Linked DNA regions of Cellulophaga algicola DSM 14237. The main gene of each other region encodes a partner of the protein of the gene in region 3 in a complex. Links are inferred from orthologs where the notes say so. Each region holds a gene or a part of one and is shown on either strand. Other genes may lie near its edges.

Evidence for each region.
Region 1: secY (region 3) and secG share a complex: the UniProt entries of both Escherichia coli proteins name them as parts of the sec protein translocase complex. The link is inferred for Cellulophaga algicola DSM 14237 from one-to-one orthologs.
Region 2: the proteins of secY (region 3) and secA are in contact, whole or in part, in a crystal structure (PDB 3DIN), measured with the Thermotoga maritima proteins. The link is inferred for Cellulophaga algicola DSM 14237 from one-to-one orthologs. Residues at the interface, in WP_004081795.1 of Thermotoga maritima: Glu108, Gly109, Glu110, Glu111, Ala236, Glu237, Arg238, Arg239, Ile240, Thr241, Ile242, Gln243, Tyr244, Ala245, Arg246, Arg247, Val248, Thr249, Gly250, Arg251, Arg252, Val253, Tyr254, Gly256, Ala257, Ser258, Thr259, Tyr260, Leu261, Pro262; in WP_004082002.1 of Thermotoga maritima: Glu261, Ala262, Arg263, Lys300, Ala301, Arg302, Thr303, Ile304, Ile305, Leu323, Tyr324, Asp325, Pro326, Val329, Ser330, Tyr333, Ile336, Lys340, Phe345, Val349, Glu363, Phe364, Tyr374, Ser375, Gly376, Gly377, Glu393, Ile395, Thr482, Ser483.

Annotation. Positions count from the first base shown.
Region 1 is NC_014934.1:1,022,466-1,025,595, forward strand. The notes cover bases 132-3,103. They hold secG (preprotein translocase subunit SecG), read left to right. Parts: upstream 132-1,435; coding sequence 1,436-1,771; downstream 1,772-3,103. Other genes in these bases: CELAL_RS04405 (LptE family protein), read left to right, coding at 132-496; CELAL_RS04410 (hypothetical protein), read left to right, coding at 501-1,439; CELAL_RS04420 (co-chaperone GroES), read left to right, coding at 1,918-2,196; groL (chaperonin GroEL), read left to right, coding at 2,302-3,103. Outside these bases: more of CELAL_RS04405, read left to right, coding at 1-131; more of groL, read left to right, coding at 3,104-3,130. UniProt on the Escherichia coli protein: Subunit of the protein translocation channel SecYEG. Overexpression of some hybrid proteins has been thought to jam the protein secretion apparatus resulting in cell death; while this may be true it also results in FtsH-mediated degradation of SecY.
Region 2 is NC_014934.1:3,070,186-3,074,294, forward strand. Bases 34-3,984 are described here. They hold secA (preprotein translocase subunit SecA), read right to left. Parts: upstream 3,597-3,984; coding sequence 234-3,596; downstream 34-233. Other genes in these bases: CELAL_RS13280 (sensor histidine kinase), read right to left, coding at 34-48; CELAL_RS13290 (DUF2795 domain-containing protein), read right to left, coding at 3,773-3,984. Outside these bases: more of CELAL_RS13280, read right to left, coding at 1-33; more of CELAL_RS13290, read right to left, coding at 3,985-3,997. UniProt on the Escherichia coli protein: Required for protein export, interacts with the SecYEG preprotein conducting channel.
Region 3 is NC_014934.1:702,177-705,171, reverse strand. Bases 149-2,985 are described here. They hold secY (preprotein translocase subunit SecY), read left to right. Parts: upstream 149-815; coding sequence 816-2,156; downstream 2,157-2,985. Other genes in these bases: rpsK (30S ribosomal protein S11), read left to right, coding at 2,981-2,985; rpsM (30S ribosomal protein S13), read left to right, coding at 2,504-2,878; ykgO (type B 50S ribosomal protein L36), read left to right, coding at 2,385-2,501; infA (translation initiation factor IF-1), read left to right, coding at 2,160-2,375; rplO (50S ribosomal protein L15), read left to right, coding at 353-805. Also shown: more of rpsE, read left to right, coding at 1-148; more of rpsK, read left to right, coding at 2,986-2,995. UniProt on the Escherichia coli protein: The central subunit of the protein translocation channel SecYEG. Consists of two halves formed by TMs 1-5 and 6-10.

The DNA.
Region 1 (3,130 bases), 320 kb from region 3 along the record:
TGCACTACTATTTACAGCACTTAGCTTAAATGGATGCAGCATATACAATTTTACTGGTGGTGATGTTGGAGACGCAAAAACTTATGAAGTACGCTTATTTCAAAATTATGCCGCTCAAAGTCCTGGTTCTACCTTTGAACCCGGTTTAGATCGTGATTTTACTAGAGAACTACAAGATTTAATTTTAAACCAAACCAGCTTAGATTTAGTTTCTTCTGGCGGAGATTTGGTATACGAAGGAGAAATTACAGAGTTTAGAATTACCCCTATGACTGCGACCGCTAACCAGACTTCTGCTCAAAACAGGCTGACAATGACGGTAACTGTAAGATTCTTTAACAATAAAAAAGAAGACGTAGATTTTGATCAACGTTTCTCTTTCTTTTATGATTACGGAGCTACTACAAGTTATAGCTCTATAAAATCAACAGCTTTAGAGGAGATTTTTGAGCGTATCACACAAGATATTTTCAATGCATCATTAGCAGATTGGTAATTTTATGAACGTAACAGACTTTACATATCTTTTGCAACATCCAGAAAAATTGGTCTCACCCGTGCAGACGAATCAATTGGATGATATTCTTGATGAGTTCCCTTACTTTCAAGCTGCACGTGCTTTGCAATTAAAAGGCTTAAAAAATTTAAATAGCTTTAAATACAATAGCGCATTAAAGGTTACTGCCGCATACACCACAGATCGTGATGTTTTATTCGATTTTATTACTTCTAAAGAATTTTTACAAAACGGTATAGCCAATAGTATCTCAGGAAGACAAGCCACATTAGCGGATACAGAAATTGAGTATGAAACTATTAGTATTCCTGAAGAAGTAAAAAAACCATTGCTTGATGACTCTATTGAAGACAAAGCGCTACCACAAAGTACAAAAGATGCAGAACAAATATTAGACCCTGCTTTATTTACTTCAAAAGACCCAAAAATTGATATAGCGATTGCAGAAGCTAAAAAAAAAGAAGTGGAAGTAACGATGGGTAGTCCATTACCATTTACTAAAAAAGAAAAATATTCTTTTACCGAATGGATGCAACTAGCCTCTAAAAAACCCATCGAAAGAGAAAAAACAGCCTCAATTGACAACAAAAAAGAGAATAAAGTAAAAAACGAGCCCTTAAAATCAACTGCAAAAAAGGTTTTGAGGAAGAAAAACTTTGATTTGATTGATCAATTCATAGAAAAAAACCCAAAAATAGTTCCCGGAGAAAAAAACGCAGTTCTAGCACCTATTGACGATCCTATGAAAATAGATACAACAGAGTTGATGACTGCCACTTTAGCTAAAGTATATCTGGAACAAAAGAAGTTCAAAAAAGCTATTCAAGCTTACAAAATTTTAAGTTTGAAATATCCAGAAAAAAGTAGTTTCTTTGCAAGCCAAATAAAGTTAGTAGAAAAAATACAAAAAGAAAATAAATGAGCACGTTTACAATATTCTTAATCCTTATTATCATTGTGAGTCTTTTATTGATGTTGGTAATAATGGTACAAAATCCAAAAGGCGGAGGACTTTCTTCATCTTTAGGTGGTGGCGGTAGCCAAGTAGTTGGTGGAGTAAAAAAGACTGGAGACTTTTTAGATAAAAGTACTTGGACTCTTGCGACACTACTTATCGTATTAATTCTTTTATCGAATATTTCTTTAAAAGATGATTACAGAGAAGCAGATTCTAAGCTTTTACAAGGTGGTGACATTGAAAACACAGTTCCTGATTCATTACCAGAACCTATTTCGACTCCTGATTCGGAATAAGTAACACGACATTATATATTTTAAAATGCCAGCTTGGATGACAAGCTGGCATTTTTGTTTTACAAAGTGTCAGTTATTCAGCAATGGCATAATTTCTGCCATCAATAGAGTAATAAAATCAAAACAATTTAATAAAATTTAATCATATGGCTAAAGTTAATATTAAACCATTGGCAGATAGAGTGCTTATTGAACCAATGGCAGCTGAAACAAAAACTGCTTCTGGACTTTACATTCCCGATACTGCAAAAGAAAAACCTCAAAAAGGGAAAGTTGTTGCCGTTGGTCCTGGAACCAAGGATGACTTAGTTACCGTTAAAATTGGTGACACCGTTCTTTATGGTAAATATGCAGGAACCGAGCTTAAATTAGAAGGTACTGACTTTTTAATGATGCGTGAAAGCGACATATTAGCGATTATATAAATTACTTTTTTTATTTCCCTTAAACCGGAAATCTACTAAATTAAATTATACGATTAATTAAACAAATTCTCAGATTCCTGAGGAGGACTTAAAACAAAATTAAAAATGGCAAAAGATATAAAGTTTGATATAGATGCACGTGACGGACTAAAAAGAGGCGTTGATGCACTTGCAAATGCAGTAAAAGTAACTTTAGGACCTAAAGGTAGAAACGTAATCATCAGTAAATCTTTTGGAGCTCCTGTAGTTACTAAAGATGGTGTTACAGTTGCAAAAGAAATAGAATTACTTGACCCCCTAGAAAACATGGGTGCTCAAATGGTTAAAGAAGTTGCTTCTAAAACCAACGATTTAGCTGGTGATGGTACGACTACCGCAACAGTTTTAGCACAAGCAATCGTAAAAGAAGGATTAAAAAATGTTGCTGCCGGTGCTAATCCAATGGATTTAAAAAGAGGTATCGACAAAGCTGTTGAGGCTATCGTAGAAGACTTAGCTAAACAAGCAAAAAAAGTAGGTGATTCTTCTGATAAAATAAAACAAGTAGCATCTATTTCTGCTAACAACGATGAAACAATTGGTGAACTAATCGCTAAAGCATTCGGAAAAGTTGGTAAAGAAGGTGTTATCACTGTTGAAGAAGCCAAAGGAACAGATACGTATGTTGATGTTGTTGAAGGTATGCAGTTTGATAGAGGATACCTTTCTCCTTACTTCGTTACCGATTCAGAAAAAATGGTTTCTGAATTAGAGAACCCTTACATTTTACTTTTTGACAAGAAAATATCTTCTATGAAAGATATCCTTCCTGTTTTAGAGCCAGTTGCTCAATCAGGAAAACCTCTTTTAATTATTGCAGAAGATGTTGATGGTGAAGCATTAGCTACTTTAGTAGTGAATAAATTAAGAGGTTCTTTAAAAATTGCTGCTGTTA
Region 2 (4,109 bases), 2.4 Mb from region 3 along the record:
TTTTAGAATTAGGTTTTTTTTGGTTTTAAGGCGTTGTTGGTGAGCCATTTATTTAGTTTTACTGCTAATAATTTTCCTTAACAGGTGGAATTTCCAAGCATTAAGATAAGTATTTTCTCTATAATACCATCAAAATACAAAGAATCTTATGTAAAACTAAATATGTTTTTTGGTTAAAAGCAAAAACGACAGCCATTATAGGCTGTCGTTTTAGAATATATTTTATATGAAAATTAATGCGCTGTGATCACCCATTCTCCTTTTGAAAGAAGTGGTTCGGCTTGTTTAAACTTTACCGTTTTACTTTCTCCAGACATTACATTTTTAATAGTAACACGGTCATTACGTCCAATTTTTGGAGCTTCACGGGTTATTGTCTCGGTAATTGCAGGTCTGCTTCCTTGATTTTGACCTACAGCTCGATGTTGTGCAGCAAGTTCATCACTATTTAAAACCTCTTCTTTACTAACGTTTAAACTTTCTTTAGGCTCACTAATAGTTTTGGCTTCTTGAATGTTAGTATCGTTGCCATTAGGGATTTCTCCTTTATATAAGAATGCTACAACTTCTTTATTAACGTTTTCAATCATTCCTTTGAATAATTCAAAAGCTTCAAACTTGTAAATTAACAATGGATCTTTTTGTTCGTGAACCGCAAGTTGTACAGATTGCTTCAATTCATCCATTTTACGTAAATGAACTTTCCATGCATCATCAACGATGGCTAAAGTGATATTTTTCTCAAAATCTGTAATCAACTGTTTACCTTCACTCTCATAAGCTTCTTTTAAATTGGTAACAATATTAAAAGTTTTTATGCCATCAGAGAAAGGAACCACAATACGTTCAAATTTGTTTGCATCATCTTCAAATACATTTTTAATTACCCGATTTGCAACGGTAGCACTACGCTCCATTTTATCTTGATAATGTTGGTATGCATTTTTATACAATAAAGATGCTATTTCTTGAACACTTCTCTTTGTAAATTCTTCTTCTGATAACGGGGACGTAATCGAGAAGTATTTAATCAATTCAAATTCAAAATTCTTATAATCACTAGCATTCTTATTTGTTTCCGTAATTACTTCGCAAGTGTCATAGATCATATTTGCAATATCAACCTTTAGACGCTCACCTTGTAAGGCATGACGACGACGTTTGTAGACAACCTCACGTTGTGCATTCATTACATCATCATACTCTAATAATCGCTTACGAACTCCAAAGTTGTTCTCTTCAACTTTTTTCTGAGCACGCTCAATAGATTTGGTCATCATTGAATGCTGAATAACTTCACCATCTTCTAAGCCCATTCTGTCCATCATTTTTGCTACTCTGTCAGAACCAAATAAACGCATTAGGTTATCTTCAAGAGATACATAGAATTGTGAACTTCCTGGATCTCCTTGACGTCCAGAACGACCTCTTAATTGGCGGTCAACACGACGAGAATCATGACGTTCTGTCCCAACAATTGCTAAACCACCTGCTTTTTTAACGGCTTCTGATAATTTAATATCGGTACCACGACCAGCCATGTTTGTAGCAATAGTTACAATACCAGCTTTACCAGCTTCTTCAACAATATCTGCCTCTTTTTTATGCATTTTAGCATTCAAAACATTATGAGGAACTTTGCGAATACTAAGCATACGAGATAAAAGCTCAGAGATTTCAACAGATGTTGTACCTATTAAAACAGGTCTTCCAGCAGCAGAAAGTTTAGTAACTTCTTCAATTATCGCATTATACTTTTCACGTTTTGTTTTATAAATTAAATCATTTCTATCATCTCTAGCAATAGGCCTGTTGGTAGGAATCTCCATAACATCTAGTTTGTAGATTTCCCAAAACTCTCCTGCTTCTGTTATAGCTGTACCCGTCATACCGGCAAGCTTATTATACATTCTAAAGTAGTTTTGTAAAGTAACTGTGGCAAAAGTCTGTGTTGCAGCTTCAATTTTTACACTTTCTTTAGCTTCAATAGCTTGGTGTAATCCGTCAGAATAACGACGACCGTCCATAATACGACCCGTTTGTTCATCAACAATCATTACCTTATTTTCCATAACAACATATTCTACATCTTTTTCAAAAAGTGTATATGCTTTTAATAGTTGATTTAAAGTATGAATACGTTCGCTTTTAATACCAAATTCTTTGAAAAGTTCTTCTTTAAGTTCAGCCTCTTGCTCAACATCAAGATTTTGACTTTCAATTTTAGCGATGTCTCCACCAATATCAGGCATTAAGAAGAAGGTAGGATCTTGTTCCCCAGAGATATGTTCTACTCCTTTTTCGGTAAGCTCTATCTGATTATTTTTTTCGTCGATAACAAACCAAAGTGCCTCATCTACTTTTGGCATTTCACGGTTGTTATCTTGCATGTAGTAATTCTCAGTTTTTTGAAGCAGTTGTTTTACACCTTCTTCACTTAAGAATTTTATTAATGCTTTATTTTTTGGTAATCCACGGTGAACTCTTAATAATTGAAAACCACCTTCTTTAGTATCACCAGAAGAAATTAATTTTTTAGCTTCCGCTAAAACGCCTGTTAGATATTGCTTTTGTAAGGTTACAATATCGTTTACTTTTGGTTTTAATTGATCAAATTCTTGAATGTCTCCTTTTGGTACAGGACCAGAAATAATTAAAGGGGTACGTGCATCATCTACCAAAACAGAATCGACCTCATCTACAATAGCAAAGTTGTGCGGACGTTGTACTAAATCACTTGGCGTATGCGCCATGTTATCTCTCAAATAATCAAAACCGAATTCATTATTTGTACCGTAAGTAATATCTGCATTATAGGCTGCGCGTCTACCATCAGAATTTGGTTGATGATTATCTATACATTCTATAGTAATACCGTGAAATTGAAATATTGGAGCCATCCAAGCGCTATCACGTTTGGCTAAGTAATCATTTACCGTTACTAAATGAACTCCATTACCTGTCAATGCATTTAAATATAAGGGTAAAGTTGCTACTAAAGTTTTACCTTCTCCTGTGTGCATTTCAGCAATTTTGCCTTCATGTAATGCAATACCACCAATAAGCTGAACATCATAATGTACCATGTCCCAGGTAACCTCTTTACCAGCTGCATTCCATGAATTCTGCCAGATAGCTTTATCACCTTCTAAAGCAACATACTCTTTTGTTCCAGAAAGCTGTCTGTCATACTCAGAGGCAGTTACTTCTATTGTAGTATTATTAGCAAAACGTTTTGATGTTTCTTTGACAACAGCAAAGGCTTCTGGTAATATAGCTTTTAGCGTTTTTTCAGAAATTTCATAAACTTCCTTTTTAAGGGCGTCTATTTCTGCGTAGATATCTTCATTTTTGTCAATATCTTTTGAGTTTTTCACTTCTGCTTCAAGCGCCTGAATCTGATCGTTAATGACTTGTGTGTCATTTTTAATTTGTGCTTTGAATGAAAGTGTTTTATTTCGGATTTCATCATTGCTTAAACCAGCAAGTTCTTGTTCGAAAGAATGAATCTTATCTATGATAGGTTGTAGTTCTTTGACATCTTTCTTAGCCTTATCGCCTACAAAAACTTTTAAAACAGAATTTAAAAAACTCATACGGTAAATTATTTTTTTTAATCTATGCTATAACCATACCAAAGGTATTATGCCGGAATAACATGACAGAATGAACTATAATAAACAGCAATATTGATAATGCTGTCACTCAAGTTCAAAATTAAGTAAAAAAAAAGCCTCAAATGAGACTTTTTTAATGTTATTACGTTAATATTTTAATATTCGTCCTCGTTCCAAAGGTAATCTTCTTCCGTTGGGTAGTCTGGCCAAATTTCTTCGATAGATTCGTAAATTTCACCGCCTTCTTCTTCCATAGACTGTAGATTTTCTACAACCTCTAGTGGAGCTCCGGTTCTAATTGCATAATCTATCAATTCGTCTTTGGTAGCTGGCCAAGGTGCATCACTTAAATAAGACGCTAATTCTAAAGTCCAATACATGTTAGTGGTATTATTTTAATTTTTTGCAAAACTAAATTTTAAAATGATATATCCAAGTTTTTTCGTAGTTATTAATAAATTATTTTTTAATAAATATGCTAATATGTTGATT
Region 3 (2,995 bases):
GGGTTCATGATGTATTATCTAAATCTCAAGGTTCTTCTAATCCACATAATGTTGTTAAGGCTACTTTTGATGCTTTATTGCAAATTAGAGATGCTAAAACAGTTGCTTCACAAAGAGGAATTTCTCTTGAAAAAGTTTTTAAGGGATAAATTAAGGTATTATGGCAAAAGTTAAAGTAAAACAGGTTAAGAGTGGTATTAAAAAACCTCTTAGACAGAAAAAAACTCTTGAAGCACTTGGTTTAAGAAAATTAGGTCAAGTTGTAGAACATGAGAATACTCCTAGTATTATGGGTATGATAGCTAAAGTTAACCACTTAGTTTCAATTGAGGAAGCTTAAAAAAATATAAAGATGAATTTAAATAGTTTAAAACCAGCTGAAGGCTCAGTTCACCGTGCAGGTAAGATTGTAGGACGTGGACAGGGTACTGGAAAAGGTGGTACTGCCACTAGAGGGCACAAAGGTGCTAAATCTAGATCTGGATATTCTAAAAAGATTGGTTTTGAAGGTGGTCAAATGCCTCTTCAAAGACGTGTTCCTAAATTTGGTTTTACAAATATTAACAGAAAGGAATACGCAGGTATTAATTTAGATAAATTACAACTACTTGTAGATAATGGAATCGTTAAAGATGCTGTTAACTTAGAAGTTTTAATTCAAACTAGATTAGCTAGAAAATCTGATTTAGTAAAAATATTAGGTGGAGGTGAGTTAAAAACTTCTCTTAAAATATCAGCACATAAATTTACTGCTACTGCTAAAGCGGCTATTGAAGCTGCTGGTGGCGAAGCAATAAGTTTATAAGAAATACACTATGAAGAAATTTTTCGAGACATTATCTAATATTTGGAAGATTGAAGAGTTAAAAGGAAGAATTCTTGTTACTCTTGGTTTATTGTTAGTATATAGATTTGGAGCGCAAATTGCGCTTCCAGGGATAGATACAACGCAACTAGGAGCTTTGACTTCTGGTACTGAAAACGGAATCTTTGGAATATTAAATGCTTTTACAGGGGGTGCTTTTGCAAAAGCCTCTGTTTTTGCATTGGGTATTATGCCTTATATCTCTGCTTCTATTGTAGTACAATTAATGGGAATAGCTATTCCTTACTTGCAAAAACTTCAGAAAGAAGGTGAAAGTGGAAGAAAAACTATCAACCAAATTACAAGATGGTTAACTATTGGTATTTGTATCCTGCAGGCTCCAACCTATTTATTGGGTTTAAGTCAGTTTGGTGTTCCAGATAGTGCTTTTGTTCTTGGAAAAGGTTTAGATTTCATGATACCTGCGGTTATTATTTTAGTAACAGGTACGGTGTTTGCAATGTGGTTAGGCGAAAAGATTACTGATAGAGGTATTGGTAATGGTATTTCTTTATTAATTATGGTTGGTATTATTGCAACATTGCCTCAAGCTTTCGCTCAAGAAGCTATTTCTAGATGGGAAGGTACAGGAGGTCCAATGTTAGTTTTAATTGAAGTTATCATCTGGTTTGTTGTAATCTTACTAAGTGTTTTATTGGTAATGGCTACACGGCAAATACCAGTGCAATATGCTCGTAGATCTGCTTCTGGCGGTTATGAGAAAGATGCAATGGGAACTAGACAGTATATTCCATTAAAATTAAATGCATCAGGTGTTATGCCAATTATATTTGCACAGGCAATTATGTTTGCGCCAGGATTAATTGGGAAAACATTTAATAATACGGTATGGGGTGCATGGATGGAAGTTCAATTCCAAGATATTTTTGGATTGGCTTATAATTTATTATTTGCATTTTTAATCATTGTATTCACATATTTCTACACTGCAATCACAGTTCCAACGAATAAAATGGCCGATGACTTAAAAAGAAGCGGCGGTTTCATCCCTGGAATTAGGCCTGGAGCAGAAACTGGAGATTTTTTAGATAAGATTATGTCTTTAATTACGTTACCAGGATCTATTTTCTTAGCTTTGCTGGCTGTATTGCCTGCAATAGTTGTTAAGCTAATGGATGTTCAACCAGGTTGGGCAATGTTTTATGGTGGTACTTCACTTTTAATTATGGTGGGTGTGGCAATAGATACAGTACAACAAGTTAATTCGTATTTGTTAAATCGTCATTATGATGGTTTAATGAAGACAGGTAAAAATAGAAAGGTAGCATAAGTTATGGCTAAGCAATCAGCAATAGAGCAAGACGGTAGCATCATTGAAGCATTGTCAAATGCAATGTTCCGTGTAGAGTTAGAAAATGGTCATGTTGTTACAGCCCATATCTCAGGCAAAATGCGTATGCATTATATAAAATTACTTCCGGGTGATAAGGTAAAATTAGAAATGAGCCCTTATGATTTGAGTAAAGCAAGAATTACATATAGATATTAAGATAATAGGATGAAAGTTAGAGCATCATTAAAAAAAAGGAGTGCCGACTGCAAAATTGTTCGCAGAAAAGGTAGATTGTACGTAATAAACAAAAAGAATCCTAGATTTAAACAAAGACAAGGGTAGTTATGGCAAGAATTGCAGGTGTTGATATACCAAAACAAAAAAGAGGGGTAATTGCTCTTACTTATATCTTCGGAGTAGGTAACAGTAGAGCTAAAGAAATTTTAGCAAATGCCCAAGTAAGTGAGGATACTAAAGTGTCTGATTGGAACGATGATGAGATTAGTCGTATTCGTGAATCAGTTTCGGCTTTTACTATAGAAGGAGAACTTCGTTCTGAAACTCAATTAAACATTAAACGTTTAATGGATATTGGTTGTTATAGAGGTATTCGTCATAGATCTGGTCTTCCATTAAGAGGACAAAGAACTAAGAATAACTCTAGAACTAGAAAAGGTAAGAGAAAAACTGTTGCGAACAAGAAAAAAGCAACTAAATAATAATTAGACAGTCATTAGTATTTGGACGTTAGAAGAATCTGTCTGAAATCGAAAGGTTTAGGATTCCAATAACTAAGAACTAACAACTAGAAACTTAAAAATATGGCAAAGTCAAAT